2 regions of the Microbispora sp. H10830 genome follow, and region 1 is predicted to be linked to the other one. Evidence: riboswitches for the same ligand, from Rfam matches in the RefSeq annotation. Region 1 holds a riboswitch; the other holds the start of a gene.
The links. Region 1 has a riboswitch for cobalamin ahead of HHX35_RS22850 (CbtB domain-containing protein). Riboswitches for the same ligand answer to the same signal wherever they lie in the genome.
Positions count from the first base shown of each region.

Region 1 (7,449 bases):
GACGCCACCCGGTGAAGCCGCCCACCGGCGAGGCGCGCTGCACCGACAACCGCACGAGGTCACCGCCGAGCCGCGCGTGCCACGCGGCGAGAACCGCCTCCGACTCCACGGTGACCGCGTTGGCAACCAGCCTTCCGCCCGCGGCGAGGGCGGCCCAGCAGGTCTCGACCACGCCGGTCCCCGTCACACCGCCACCCACGAAGACGGCCGCCGGGGCCGGCAGCCCGTGGAGCGCGTCCGGCGCGGAACCGGTGACGACCCGCAGGCGCGGCACGCCCAGCGCGTCCGCGTTGCGCCTGACGCGGTCCGCCCGTACGGGGTCGCGCTCGACGGCGACGCCCCGGCACGAGGGGTGGACCCGCAGCCACTCGATGGCCACGCTTCCCGAACCCGCCCCCACGTCCCACAGCAACTCGCCCGGCAGGGGCGCCAGCTTGGCCAGGGTGACCGCGCGCACCTCCTGCTTGGTCAGCTGCCCGTCCGACTCGTACGCGTCGTCCGGAAGCCCGCAGGCCCACCCCAGTGGCTCGGCGTCCGGGACGTCGGCACAGGTCACCGCCACGATGTTCAGGGCCGGCATCGGCTCGGCGCCCGGCCAGCCGGCGGCCGTGCCGTCACGGCGCGATTCGGTCGCCGCGCCGAGATCGCCGAGGACGGTGACGCGGCTCGCCCCGTATCCCCGCTCGGTCAGCAAGCCGGCGACCTGCGCGGGTGTGCCCGCGTCCGCGCTGAGGACGAGGACGCGACGGCCCGGCGCGAGCGCGGCGGTCAGCGCGGCGAGCGGACGCCCGACCAGGCTGACGGTCTCGACGCCCTCGGCGGGCCAGCCGAGCCGCGCACAGGCCAGCGTCACCGACGACACGTGCGGCACCACGCGCAGCCGCTCGGGTCCGAGCAGCCGGGCCAGCGTCGCACCGACCCCGAAGAACATGGGATCGCCGCTCGCCAGCACCACGACCGCGCGTTCCGCGTGCGTGTCGAGCAGCCCTGGCAACCCCGTGACCAGCGGCGACGGGTACGGCACCCGCTCGGGGGCCACCGACGCGGGCAGCAGCGCGAGCTGCCTGGCCGACCCGACCGCGACGTCCGCGGCGATCAGCTCGGCGCGCGCCGCGTCGGTGAGACCGGCCCAGCCGTCCGCGCCGATCCCGACGACCGACACCGGTCTCATCGAGCGGGCTTCCTGAGCAGGTAGGTGTCCATGACCCAGCCGTGCGCCTCGCGCGCCTCCGCCCTGAGCCGCCGGATCTCGCCGGCGACCTCGCGCACCGGCCCGGCGAGGAGGATCTCGTCCTCGGTCCCGACGTAAGCGCCCCAGTAGACGTCCGCGCCGGCGGCCTCCGGCAGGTCGGCGAACGCGCATCCCGCGTCCAGCATCACCACGATGTCGTCGGCGGCCTCGACGTCGGCGGGCAGCCGGCGGCCGGTCGTGATGTGCAGCGGCTTGGCGACCCTGGTCAGGCTGACACGGTGCCGCGCGGCCAGCGCCGACACGCTGCTGATCCCCGGGATCACCTCGTAGTCGAACGGCTCCCCGCCCCTGGCCAGGACGTCCTCGACGATGGCGATCGTGCTGTCGTACAGGGCGGGGTCGCCCCAGACGAGGAACGCGCCGACGCCGTCCTCGGGCACCTCCTCGGCGATGAGCCGCGCGTAGACGTCGGCCCGCCGGGCCCGCCAGCCGGCCACCGCCTCCACGTAGGCGCCGCTCGTACGGTCACGTTCCGGGTCGCGTGCCTCCACCGTCCGGTACGGCTCCCGCGCGTGGGCCGCGATCAGCTCGCGCCGCAGCCGCACCAGGCCGTCCTTCTCTGCGCCCTTGTCGAGCAGGAAGAACACGTCCGCCGACGCGATCGCCGCGGCGGCCTGGAAGGTGAGGTGGGCTGGGTCCCCGGCGCCGATGCCGATGATGAGGACGCGCTTCATAGGTCACGAGTATGGACCACGGCTTGACGTACTTATGCAGACGGTGCACGCTCTAGAGGACAAATCAAGACAGAGGCGACGGTGCGCAGGAACCTGGTGCGAATCCAGGACGGTCCCGCCACTGTGACCGGGGAGTGTCCCCATTTATGACCACGGCCGAGACGGCTGGAAGGTCGGGCGACACGATGAACCGGGAGTCAGGACACTGACCCGTTGTCCTCCATCACCGGGGCGAGCGACCCCGTGAGGAGAAATTCACATGGCTCAGCCGGCCGTTCCCGTATCCCGGCCCCTGCCGGTCACCATCCCCGTACGCGAGATCCTGCCTTGGGCGATCTTCGCCGCCGTGGTCGGGCTCATCCTGGTCTACTTCGTCGGCGCGGAGCAGGGCGCCACCCACCTCATCAGCGGGCACACCGTGCACGAGTTCGTGCACGACGGCCGCCACCTCCTCGGCTTCCCCTGCCACTGAGGCCCGCCGGATGCCCACCATGCGCTCCCTGTTGGTGCGCGGCATGCTCGTCGGCCTCGCGGCCGCGCTGCTCGCGTACGTCGTGGCCTGGTTCGCCGGCGAACCACAGGTCGCCGCGGCCATCTCCATCGAGGAGACCAAGGCCGCCGCTGCCGGGGAGGCAGCCGAGCCCGAACTCGTCAGCCGGACCGTCCAGGAGACCATCGGCCTGTTGACCGCCCTGCTCGTCTACGGCGCCGCGCTCGGCGGCTTCTTCTCCATCGCGTACGCCTTCGCCCACGGCCGCCTCGGCGCCCTCGGCGCCCGCGCCACGGCCCTCGTCGTCGCGACCGCCGGATTCGTCGTCGTGTACGTGACCCCCATCCTGAAGTACCCGCCCAATCCCCCGGCCGTCGGCAACCCCGACACCATCGGCCGCCGGACCGCGCTGTACTTCACGATGATCCTGATCGCGCTGCTGGCCGTCGCGGTCGCGACGTACGCGGGCCGCGCCCTGTCACCCCGGTTGGGCGGCTGGAACGCGACCCTCGCGGGCTTCGTCGTCTACGCCGTCCTCGTAGGCGTCTCGTACGCCCTGCTGCCCCGGGTCAACGAGGTTTCCGGCGACTTCCCCGCCGACACCCTCTGGTGGTTCAGGGTGTCGTCGTTCGGCGTGCAGTTCGTCCTGTGGGCCGCCATCGGGCTGCTGTTCGGCGGCCTCACCGAGCGTTCCCTGCGCCAGGGTGTCCGCACCGAGGCGCGACCGCGTCCGGCCGGAACGGCATGACTCCCCGCTAACGGAGGGTCTCCAGGAGAGAGGTGAGGGCCGGTCCGAGCGGGACGTCGAAGGTCATCAGCGCCTCGCCGTCACCCCGGGTCGGCCCCTGGTTGATGATCGCGACGGGGATCGAGCGGGCGGCGGCGCGCCGGACGAACCGGTATCCGGACATGACGGTCAGCGAGGATCCCAGGACAAGCAGCAGACCGGCCCGCTCGGTCAGCGCGTAGCACTCCTCGACCCGAGACGGCGGCACGTTCTCGCCGAAGAACACCACGTCGGGCTTGAGCACACCGCCGCAGCTCTCGCAGTCCACCGTGCGGAACGTCTCGATCTCGTCCGCGGCCAGGACGGCGTCGCCGTCCGGGTTGATCATCGCCGAGCGGGCCCGCCAGCCGGAGTTGGCCGCGCGCAGGCGCCGGTCCAGCGCGTGCCGCGAGGTGCGATGGCCGCAGGCCAGGCAGCGCACCCGATGCAGGCTGCCGTGCAGTTCGACGACCTCGCGCGCGCCCGCCGCCTGGTGCAGGCCGTCCACGTTCTGGGTGATGATCCCGGCGACCAGGCCACGGCGCTGCAGTTCGGCGACCGCGCGATGCCCGGCGTTGGGAGCGGCGTCCACGATGTGACGCCATCCCAAGTGGCTGCGCGCCCAGTAGCGCCTGCGAGCGGCGGCGCTGCTCACGAAGGTCTGGTAGGTCATCGGCTCGGCCCTGCGCCTGCGACCGGTCTCCCCTCGGTAGTCCGGGATCCCGGACTCGGTCGACAGGCCGGCCCCGCTCAGGACCACCACCTCGCCGTCGGTCACGAGATCGGCCAGCATGCCCCACCGCTCGGCAATCGCCGCGTCGCGCACCACAGTCACGCATCCATGGTGCACGAAGCATCACACATGTCAGCCCCGCCCCTCCCCCAGCCGCACGTCGAAGATGACCTCGACCTCGTCACGCAGCTTGAGCGCCCCGAAGAACGCGGAGTAGGGGCGGATGCCCCACTCGGACTGCACCACGGTCGCCCGGCCACGGGCCCGCCCGTCCGCCAGCGCGCCCTCCACCGTGACCGGCCGCGTGACGCCCACGATCGTCAGGTCGCCCTCGACGCGGAACGCCTCGGGATCGCCCTCGACACGGGTCGACCGGAACGTGACCAGAGGGTGCTGATCCGCCTTGAGGACCTTGTCACGCATGTTCTTCTCGATCTCGACGCGGTCGGAGTCGGTGAGCGGTTTGACTCCGCCCGTGCCCTCCCGGACCCGCATCGAGGCCACCTCGGCCTCCACCGTCACCCGGCAGCCCGCCGGGTCGTCCGGCGTCACCGCCGTCTCGCCCCGCCACCGGGTGACCTCGATCGTCAGATCGTGCCCGGCCTTGGCGCCCAGCCCGGCGCGGCCGGTGAGGACCAGGAGCCGGCCGGACCTCGGCCCCAACGCGTACGTGCCCGCCTCGACGTCCATTTCGTGGGCATTCCCGCGGAACGGGCCGGAGATGTCGGCGCCGGATGACATCGTGGTGATCCAATCGTCCGAAGGAGACGGATCATGAGTGAGCCCGAGACGTTCACCGAGACATTCACCGTGCGGCCCGTCGGCGTCGTACGGTCTGTGCTGACCGACCGCACCGAGGCGCCGCGGCAGGGGCGCGAGGGCGCGCCGGACGCCTGGCTGGAGGTCGACCCGGCCGTCGCGGAGGCCCTTGACGGGGTGACGGCGGGCGACGAGGTGCTCGTCCTCACCTGGTTCCACCAGGCCGATCGCGAAACGCTGCGGGTTCACCCACGCGGGGAGACGAGCAACCCGTTGACGGGCGTGTTCGCCACGCGCTCCCCGGACCGCCCCAACCCGATCGGCCTGCACCGGGCCACGGTCCTGGAGGCCGACCCGGTCCGCGGCCTGCGTGTGCACCCGCTGGAGGCCATCGATGGCACTCCTGTCATCGACATCAAGCCGGTGCTGGACGCGGTCGAGCAGTGACAACCTTCCGAGCTCCTTTACGTTGTAGATTTAAGTGACGCTCTGAGCCCGCATGTCACGGGGTCCCCCCAGACAGATGAAGGCCCAGCGGTCGGTGCCGGCTTTGCGCCCCTCCCAACGCCGATGAAGCCGATGAATGCGATCGGCGTTTGCGAAAAGGGCGGGTGCGCGCCTCGGCGCGAAGCTCACAGGCGATCGAATCATGCGGAATTCGACGACGCGGGATTTCGCGCCGAGTGGCGGGAGACGGGCGCACGAACCGGCGAACACGCCGGAACAACCCCGTGACCGTCCGCCGCCCGGCTTCACCCACCGGCCCGACTGTGTGAGCTATTACCGGTAATCGATCAGAAACTTTCGGACTCGGACTGATATTTCGGGCCGGATTTTAGGTCCGCCGCTAACGGCCGTCAAGAGCGTCCACACAGCAGCCGAGACCGTGCGACCCGAGAAGGGTCCTCATGACGACACGGCGTTTGCCCAGGTAGAGCCGTCATCAATCCGGCCCTTCCATGGCCGGGGCCGGTCGATGCGAGCGGAGCCCCGATGAAGGCATCCGTCGCCGGGCCGACAGGCACAGCGCGCGACCCTACGGCCGGGGAGCGGATTCCCACCCGTCGGACCGGAGGAGCGGTCTGAAATTTTCGCCAATCCGGCCCGACGTATTGAGCCGGACTATCCGGCGTGCTATCACTATGGGTGTTCACATTCGGTGCGATTTCCGGGCCCTGCCAAACTTCGGGGTTCCGCGGCAATCTCAGGTATGCGCACGATTCCTCCACCCCAATCATCAGCCGAAATTGTTAACGCTATCAATGATTGGCCGCACCGGGAGAGACTCGCGCGCGAAGCCCTGTCGCGAACCGCCGGCCTTGCCGAAAGGTCCCGAGATCCCTGTTCTGGCGCCAAAGCCTCCCCCGACAACCGACCACCGGAGTAGCCATGCGTAGACATCTGATCTTGGCCTCACTGCTCGTCGTTCCACTGATCTGGCAGGCGCAGCCGGCGGCCGCGTCGGCGGTCGCCATCGACATCGACAACAGCGCCAAGTACCAGAAGATCGACGGGTTCGGCGTCTCCACCGCGTTCCGTCGCAATGAGCTGATCAAGGCCCTGCCGGAGGACAAGCAGCGGGAGATCCTCGACCTGTGGTTCAGCCGCGAGAAGGGTGCCGGGCTCAGCGTCCTCCGGCTCGGCATCGGAGCGAGGCCGGCGGGTGTCCCGTACGACCAGATGGTCTCGATCCAGCCGGAAGACCCGGGCGGCCCGGCCGCACCGCCCAAGTACGTCTGGGACGGCGACGACAACAGCCAGGTCTGGATGGCGAAGGCGGCCCGGAGATACGGGGTCGAGCGCTTCTTCGCCGACGCCTGGAGCGCCCCCGGCTACATGAAGGACAACGGCGACGCGAGGAACGGCGGCACGCTGCTGCCGGAGTGGCAGCAAGCCTACGCGAACTACCTCGTGCAGTACGCGAAGTTCTACGAGCAGGAAGGCATCAAGATCACCGACTTGGGCTTCACGAACGAGCCCGACTGGACGGCCCCCTACGAGTCCATGCGCTTCACTCCTGACCAGGCCGCCCAGTTCGTCAAGGTGCTCGGCCCGGTGGCCACGGCCGCGCACGTGAATCTGGTGTGCTGCGACTCGTTCGGCTGGAACCAGGCCAAGGCGTACACGGAGGCGATCGAGGCCGACCCCGAGGCGAGGCGCTGGGTGAAGGTCCACAGCGGGCACTCCTACGCCAGCCCCCCGACCTCCCCGCTGCCGACGGACCGGAACACCTGGATGTCGGAGTGGGGCCCCAGCGGCAACACCTGGGACGAGAAGTGGGACGACGGCAGCGGCCAGGACGGCATGACGGTCGCGCAGGCCATCAACGACGCGCTCACGCTCGGCAACGCCTCCGCCTACATCTACTGGCTGGGGGTCTCGAGCGGCTCCACCAGGGCGTTCATCAGCGTTGACACCACGAACAAGACCTACAGGGTGTCCAAGCGGCTGTGGGCGATGGCCGCCTACAGCCGGTTCATCAGACCTGGCGCGGTGCGAATCGGCGCGACGGCCTCGGACCCCGCGCTGAAGGTCTCCGCGTTCCGCAACGCCGACGGCTCCCGCGTCATCGAGATCCTCAACACGGGCACGGGCCCCGTCACCTGGGACACGATCAAGGGGCATGGCCGGGCGAGGGCGTACGTGACCGACGAGAACAACGCGGTGGTCCCCGTCGCCCTGCGCGGCAAGAGCGTGACGATCGCGCCGCGCGCCCTGACCACGATCGTCCTGGGCTGACTCGTCCCGCATCGCTGAACGAGGGCCACTCCTGCG
Region 1 covers NZ_JABBWX010000009.1:72,053-79,501, reverse strand. The annotation lists gene cbiE (precorrin-6y C5,15-methyltransferase (decarboxylating) subunit CbiE) at 1-1,171, opposite strand, end outside; gene cobF (precorrin-6A synthase (deacetylating)) at 1,168-1,926, opposite strand; cobalamin riboswitch at 1,951-2,155, shown strand; gene HHX35_RS22850 (CbtB domain-containing protein) at 2,186-2,398, shown strand; gene HHX35_RS22845 (CbtA family protein) at 2,418-3,164, shown strand; gene HHX35_RS22840 (NAD-dependent protein deacetylase) at 3,172-3,975, opposite strand; gene HHX35_RS22835 (YceI family protein) at 4,048-4,656, opposite strand; gene tsaA (tRNA (N6-threonylcarbamoyladenosine(37)-N6)-methyltransferase TrmO) at 4,690-5,121, shown strand; gene HHX35_RS22825 (glycoside hydrolase) at 6,064-7,413, shown strand.

Region 2 (7,449 bases), on a different contig from region 1:
ACGATCCCGCTGCAGCTGTTCGCCTACCACGCGGCCGTCGCCCTGGACCGCGACGTCGACCGCCCGCGCAACCTCGCCAAGAGCGTGACGGTCGAGTAGCCCCTCCGCTCCCCGTCCGGCTCGCGCCGGGGACGCGAGCCGGACGGTCCGGGGTTCGGCGCAATGCCGCGCGGCCCGGCGCCGATGTACGGGTATGCATGTGACCTACTTCGTGATGGCGCTGCCCGTCGTCGCCGCACTCGTGTTCACCCTGGTGCGGGCCGCACGCCGGAGCCGTGAGCAGTTCGGGCGCGTACGGCAGATCGCCCGGCAGCAGTTGCCCGAGTCGGCGCCGCAGCGGACCGAGCTGGAGGAGCTGGTGAACCTTCTCCAGGCGCGTCTCAATCGGACGCAGTGGGCCCAGTTGCTCCTTGGCGCGGTGATCGGATACGCCGTCCAACTCGTGGGCGACGCCCTGCTCGGCAAGTGAGGGGAAGGAGGGCCGGCGGAGTCCGGCGCGGCCCGCGGAACCCGCCCGAAAGCGGGACGACGCCCTCAGTCGAACCAGACGACCAGACGCACGCCTTCGGGCCCGAACCGCTGCGCCAGTGCCCGCATCACCGCGAAGACGTGCTCCCACCCGGTGCCCGGTCCCAGCACGTCCAGTCGCGTCACCGGGCCGTACTCGAGGGTCTGTCCGGAGATCTCCCAGCGGCCCGCGGGGGCCCCGACGGGCGAGGTGCCCAAGGGTGGCATGCCGTACCGCTCGACGACCTCATCGGGCCACCGGTCGTCGATCCGATACCGCGTGATCGAGTAGCCGCCTTCCGAGTGCACATCGAGCACTCCTCGGGCGGCGGGGCGGACGGTCATGTCCAGATCACGAAGCTCCGCCCATGAGACCCACGTGCTGCCATGAATGGCGGCATCCAACCGCGCGCAGTTCTCATAGTGGGTACGGACGGGTCCCGAAACGTCGGCCGGCAGGCCACGGCCGGCCGCGACAGGGGCCCAGTCAAGCCGGTTGCGAATGCCGAAGAGGCAACCGAGCGACGCGTAGTCATTGACGCCATAGAGCGGGTAAAGAGGCAGGGAAACGCTCCACGCGTCTCCCTCGTACCAGTCCTCGTCGGCGTGCGGGTGACGCATCTCTATGAATCCGTAGATGTCGGTGCCCATCCGGACAGGCTAGGGGTGTGGGCGCGAGGCGCGGGCTTTTCTGTGGGCTGTTTTTTCCTCGCGCAATCAACTGTGCGCTTTTCATATCCCCGGAACCAGGCAATTCGGCGGCAGCATGTTGCCCGGGGATTGCAGCTTCCTGCCACCGCCCTCCCGCATGTCCACGTCCTCTGGCAGCAAGCGGCACGGCCCTCGTGCTCCCGCAGGCCAGCGCCGCGGCCCGCCTACCGATCACCGCAGCCGTAACGTCCGTTATATGGTGACATGGTGTAGTTACTCATATTCTGTGCGTGTAAGGGGCTCTTCGGGTAGGAGGGTGCCGACATGCGACGCCGTACGGTCCTCGCGCTGGGGGCCCTGGCCCTCGCGGGCGCGTGCGGCGTCCAGGCGCCGCCACATCGCAGGGAGCTCTCACTGGCCGTCCCGGGTCCGCCCGGAGGATGCGGGGACGGCGTCGCCGCCGGGTTCAAGTCGCTCGTCGAGGGGCGTGGCTGGGTCCGGGCCGTACGGATCAGGCGGGAGGCCGGCGACGGCGGGACGGCTCTCGCCCGGACGGGCGGGCCGCGGACCGACCTGGTGATCGCCGATTCCGCACTGCTGGCCGCCTGCGCGCTGGCCCGTGACCCCCTCCTGGTCGCCAGGGCCGTCCCGCTCGCGCGGCTGACGGGGGAGTGGGAGGTGCTGGTCGCCTCGCCCGACTCGGGTTACCGCACGTTCGAGCAGTTCGCCGCCGCGCTGCTGCGCGACCCTGGAGGGCTCAGGGTCGCGGGCGGCGCCGACCGCGGCCCGGAGCACCTGCTGCTCGGCATGACCGCGCAGGGCCTGGGAGCCGACCCACGCCTGCTCGACTACGTCGCGTTCGGCAGCAGGGCGCAGGCCGTCGCCGCGGTCCTCGACGGGCGGCTCGCGCTCGGGTTCGGCAGCAGGCGCGAGGTCGCCCCTTACCTGCGCGCAGGACGGCTGCGGCCGCTCGCGGTCTCCTCCGCCGAGCGGCTGCCCGGGGTGGACGCGCCGACGCTGTCGGAGTCAGGCGTACGGGTCGTGTACGCCGACTGGACGGGGCTGATCGCCCCGCGCGGCACGCCCGGGCGGGACGCCCTGCTCGACCTGTGCCGGGCCGTCACCGGCACTCCCGGCTGGCGAAGCCTGTGCGACCGCAACGACTGGACGCCGATGTGGCTCGACGGCGACGACTTCAGCCAATGGCTCGTCGGCGAGGCGCGCCGTACGGCCCTGCTCCTCAATGATCTCGGACTCCGCTGAAAAACACAACTTGTAGGGGTGCTTGCGAGAAGGGCCACAAGATGTAGGATCCATCGCGTTGCTGGTTCACCCCAGGTGAGGCAAGAGGGAACCCGGTGCGAATCCGGGACTGCCCCGCAGCGGTGAGCGGGAACGACCGCCGTCACACAGCACCGTGCTGTGTTCCAAGCACTGGGCGTGAGCGCGCCCGGGAAGCGACGGCCAGTAGGACCGGCGGGCGCGAGCCCGTCCGGACGCCCGCGAGTCCGAAGACCTGCCAGTGACGCGCGCGCATCGGCGCGCGCCCCGCGCCGGGCCCCGAGGGCGGGCTCGCCGCAACGTCACGGCACGGTTCCCTCTCGTGCGCGTGCGCCGCGGCATGCCTCCCCTCAGGTCCGGCCGGGACACGGAACGACGAGGAGAGGGCATCTGATGACCATCACCGACCCGGCCTCCGCGTCCGCGGACCCCGCTTCACGTGAGCGCGGCGGGCCGCGGGCTCCGGCGGGAGACCGTGGACCCGACGCCCCGCGCGGCTCCGTCCCCGCCGCCGGCGCCGTACGGCAGGCCGAGGCCCGCGCGGACGGCGCGCGGGACGCGGCGGCCGTCCGGCAGGCGATCGAGGAGGCGGCGGCCGGGGTCATCGCCGACCCGGAGAACTCACGCCGGGCGGCCCGGCTGCTGAGCGGGCTGATCGCGGAGGAGACGGCGGCCGAGGGGGTGCGCACCTTCTCGGAGTCGGTCGCCGCCGCCCACGCCGCCGGGCTGCTGGGCGACGCCGTCGCCGCGTTCGTGGCCGGCGAGGCCGAGGCGCTCGACGCGCTGATCGACCCGGCGGCCGACGACCGGTTCGAGTACTTCGGGCTGCGCACGGTCTACGACCGCTACCTGCTGCGCCACCCGGTCACCCGGCGCGTGCTCGAACGCCCGCAGCACTTCCTGCTGCGCGTCGCCTGCGGCCTGTCGGCCACGGTGGCCGAGGCGGCCGAGCTGTACGGCCTGATGTCCACACTGGCCTATCTGCCCAGCTCCCCGACGCTGTTCAACTCGGGCGCGCGCCGGCCGCAGCTGTCGTCGTGCTTCCTGCTCGACTCGCCCCGCGACGAGCTGGAGAGCATCTACGAGCGGTACGGCCAGGTGGCGCGGCTGTCGAAGTACTCCGGCGGCATCGGCATCGCCTGGACGCGGGTGCGCTCGCGCGGCTCGCTGATCCGGGGCACCAACGGCCTGTCCAACGGCATCGTCCCCTGGCTGCGCACGCTCGACGCGTCGGTGGCGGCCGTCAACCAGGGTGGCAGGCGCAAGGGCGCGGCCTGCGTCTACCTGGAGACCTGGCACGCCGACATCGAGGAGTTCCTGGAGCTTCGCGACAACACGGGCGAGGAGTCGCGCCGCACGCACAACCTCAACCTGGCCAACTGGGTGCCCGACGAGTTCATGCGCCGCGTCGAGGCGGACGGCACGTGGTCGCTGTTCGACCCCAAGGAGGCCCCCGAGCTGACCGACCTGTGGGGCGAGGCGTTCGACGCCCGCTATCGCGAACTGGAGGCCGCCGGGCGATACGTCCGGCAGGTGCCGGCCCGCGCCCTGTACGCCCGGATGATGCGCACCCTCGCCCAGACCGGCAACGGCTGGATGACGTTCAAGGACGCCGCCAACCGGGCCTCCAACCAGACCGCGCGGCCCGGCAACGTCATCCACCTGTCCAACCTGTGCACCGAGATCCTGGAGGTCACCAGCGACGGCGAGACCGCCGTGTGCAACCTCGGCTCGGTCAACCTCGCCGCGCACCTGACCCCCGAGGGCGACGCCGTCGACTTCGGCGGGCTGCGCGCCACCGTCCGCACCGCCGTACGGTTCCTGGACCGGACGATCGACCTCGGCTTCTACCCGACGCCCGAGGCGGAGGCGGCGAACCGGAAGTGGCGGCCCGTGGGGCTCGGCGTCATGGGCCTCGCCGACGTGTTCTTCGCGCTGCGCCTGCCGTTCGACTCGCCGGAGGCGCTGGCGCTGTCGACCCGCATCGCCGAGGAGATCGCGCTCGCGGCGTACGGCACCTCGGCCGACCTGGCCGCCGAACGCGGGCGCCACCCCGCCTACGAGGAGACGCGGGCCGCGGACGGCGTCCTGCACCTCGACCACTACCCGTGCGCCCCGGCGCATCCCGAGGAGTGGGCCGCGCTGCGGGACAGGATCGCGCAGACCGGGCTGCGCAACTCCCTGCTCGTGGCGATCGCGCCGACGGCCACGATCGCCTCGATCGCGGGCTGCTACGAGTGCGTCGAGCCGCAGGTGTCCAACGTGTTCAAGCGTGAGACGCTGTCGGGGGAGTTCCTCCAGGTCAACCGGTATCTCGTGCGGGACCTTCAGGCTCTCGGCCTGTGGACCAAGCCGATGCGCGACGCGATCAAGCTCAACGACGGCTCGATCCAGGACATCTCCGCCGTCCCGGACGAGCTCAAGACGCTCTACCGCACCGCCTGGGAGCTGCCGCAGAAGGCGCTCGTCGACCTGGCCGCCGCGCGGCAGCCGTACGTCGACCAGTCGCAGTCGCTCAACCTCTTCATGGCCGCCCCCACCATCGGCAAGCTCTCCTCGATGTACGCCTACGCCTGGCGGTCGGGCCTGAAGACCACCTACTACCTGCGCTCCCGCCCGGCGACGCGGATCGCCCAGGCGACCGTCCCCGCGGTCGCTCCGGTCGTGCCCGATGAAGGGGCCGTCGCCTGCTCCCTTGAGAATCCCGAGATCTGCGAGGCATGCCAATGAGAACGATGCTGCTCGACCCCGGTATGGACCTGACCCTGCGCCCGATGCGCTACCCCGGGTTCTACGAGAGGTACCGCGCGGCGATCAGGAACACCTGGACGGTCGAGGAGGTCGATCTCGCCTCCGACCTCGCCGACCTCGCGACCCTCGACGAGGGGGAGCGGCACCTGATCAACCGGCTCGTGGCGTTCTTCGCCACCGGCGACTCGATCGTGGCCAACAACCTGGTGCTGAACCTCTACCAGCACGTGAACGCCCCCGAGGCGCGGCTGTACCTCAGCAGGCAGCTGTTCGAGGAGGCGGTGCACGTCCAGTTCTACCTGACCCTGCTGGACACCTACCTGCCCGACCATGACGAGCGGGTGAAGGCGTTCGCCGCCGTCGAGCACATCCCGTCGATCCGCGACAAGGCCGACTTCTGCTTCCGCTGGATCGACTCCATCAGCGAGCTGAACCGGCTGGAGACCCGGGAGGACCGGCGGGCCTTCCTGCTCAACCTCGTCTGCTTCGCCGCCTGCATCGAGGGATTGTTCTTCTACGGCGCCTTCGCGTACGTCTACTGGTTCCGCTCGCGCGGGCTGCTCGGCGGCCTCGCGACCGGCACCAACTGGGTGTTCCGCGACGAGTCGATGCACATGGAGTTCGCCTTCGAGGTGGTGGACACCGTACGCCGCGAGGAGCCGGACCTCTTCGACGACGAGCTGGGGGCCCAGGTGACGCGGATGATGGAGGAGGCGGTCGCCGCCGAGCTCGCCTTCGCCCGCGATCTGTGCGGCGACGGGCACGGCGTCATGAGCGCCGGCAACATGCGGCGCTACCTGGAGTACGTCGCCGACCGCAGGCTCACCCGGCTCGGCCTGCCCGTGCGATACGGCACGGACAACCCCTTCCCGTTCATGGAGTTCCAGGACGTGCAGGAGCTGGCGAACTTCTTCGAGCGCCGGGTCTCGGCCTACCAGGTGGCCGTCGAGGGCGACGTCAGTTTCGACGAGGCCTTCTGACTCATCCGGTTTTCGGCGCTCCCGTAAAGGGCAAAGGGAACGCCATGACGACGACAGGGGGCGCCGTCACAGCGGCAGCGTGGAACTGGGCGACCTTGGCGATCGCCGTGGCCGCCGCGATCGTCGCGGTGGAACTGGTCCGGCGGGTGCTGAAATCGCGCCTGATAGGGGAGCGGTGGGCGCTCGCCGGGCCGTTCGTGCGCAGGTGCACCTGGCCGGGCTTCGCCTCGGCCGTGACGGGCACCGTCAAGGCGGCCTACGACCCCGACATGCCCGGGTCGGACTCCAACGGCTTCCAGCGCGTGCTCGCGCTGCTGCTGATCGCCTGCGTGACCTGGTTGTTGATCCAGGCGGCGTACGCGGTGACCGACGTCGTCCTCGACCGGCTGACGCGGGTCGAGGGCGAGCGCAACCGCCGCGCCCGGCGCATCCGCACCCAGATCACACTGGTGCGCCGGGTGTCGGCGGCGGTCGTCGTGGTGCTCGCGCTGGGGGCGATGCTGTTCACCTTCCCGCAGGTGCGGGCGCTCGGCGCGGGACTGCTCGCCTCCGCGGGGATCGCCGGCGTGGTGGGCGGCATCGCGGCCCAGTCCACGCTCGGCAACATGCTGGCCGGGCTGCAGCTCGCCTTCAGCGACGCGCTGCGGCTCGACGACGTGGTCGTGGTGGAGGACGAGTGGGGCCGCATCGAGGAGCTGACCCTCACCTACGTGGCGCTGCGCCTGTGGGACGAGCGGCGGCTCATCCTGCCCGTGTCCTACTTCACCACCAATCCGTTCGAGAACTGGACGCGCCACGAGAGCCGCATCCTCGGCAGCGTGTACCTCCGGGTGGACTGGTCGATCCCGGTCGAGGAGGTGCGCACCGAGCTCTACCGGGCGCTGCGGGAGAACCCGCTGTGGGACCAGAAGGACTGGACGCTCCAGGTCACCGACATCACCCCGGAGGGGCTGGTCGAACTGCGCGCCCTGATGAGCGCGGCCGACTCGGCGAGCGCCTTCGACCTGCGCTGCGACATCCGCGAGCACCTGGTGACGTTCATCCGCGAGAAGTATCCCGAGAGCCTCCCGCGCCTGCGCGTCGAGATCCCCGCACGCTGAGCGTCGCATCCGCCCTTCCCCGCCAGGCCGCCAGACCGGTCACGGGTGTCAGGGGGCGTTGGACGGCCGCAGGAGCCTGCTCGCGCCGGCGATGAGCGCGGTGGCGAGGATCCAGCCCGCGGCGATCAGGCCGTTCGCCGGCCACTGGGTCCATCCGGCCGGCTCCCAGGCGCCCCGCT
Region 2 covers NZ_JABBWX010000004.1:273,245-280,693, reverse strand. The annotation lists gene glmS (glutamine--fructose-6-phosphate transaminase (isomerizing)) at 1-99, shown strand, start outside; gene HHX35_RS13680 (hypothetical protein) at 200-469, shown strand; gene HHX35_RS13675 (hypothetical protein) at 535-1,158, opposite strand; gene HHX35_RS13670 (tripartite tricarboxylate transporter substrate binding protein) at 1,483-2,421, shown strand; cobalamin riboswitch at 2,467-2,697, shown strand; gene HHX35_RS13665 (ribonucleoside-diphosphate reductase subunit alpha) at 2,833-5,169, shown strand; gene HHX35_RS13660 (ribonucleotide-diphosphate reductase subunit beta) at 5,166-6,170, shown strand; gene HHX35_RS13655 (mechanosensitive ion channel family protein) at 6,215-7,270, shown strand; gene HHX35_RS13650 (hypothetical protein) at 7,319-7,449, opposite strand, start outside.
Region 2: it holds a riboswitch for cobalamin, as region 1 does, so the genes downstream of both, HHX35_RS13665 (ribonucleoside-diphosphate reductase subunit alpha) here and HHX35_RS22850 (CbtB domain-containing protein) in region 1, are expected to answer to the same signal.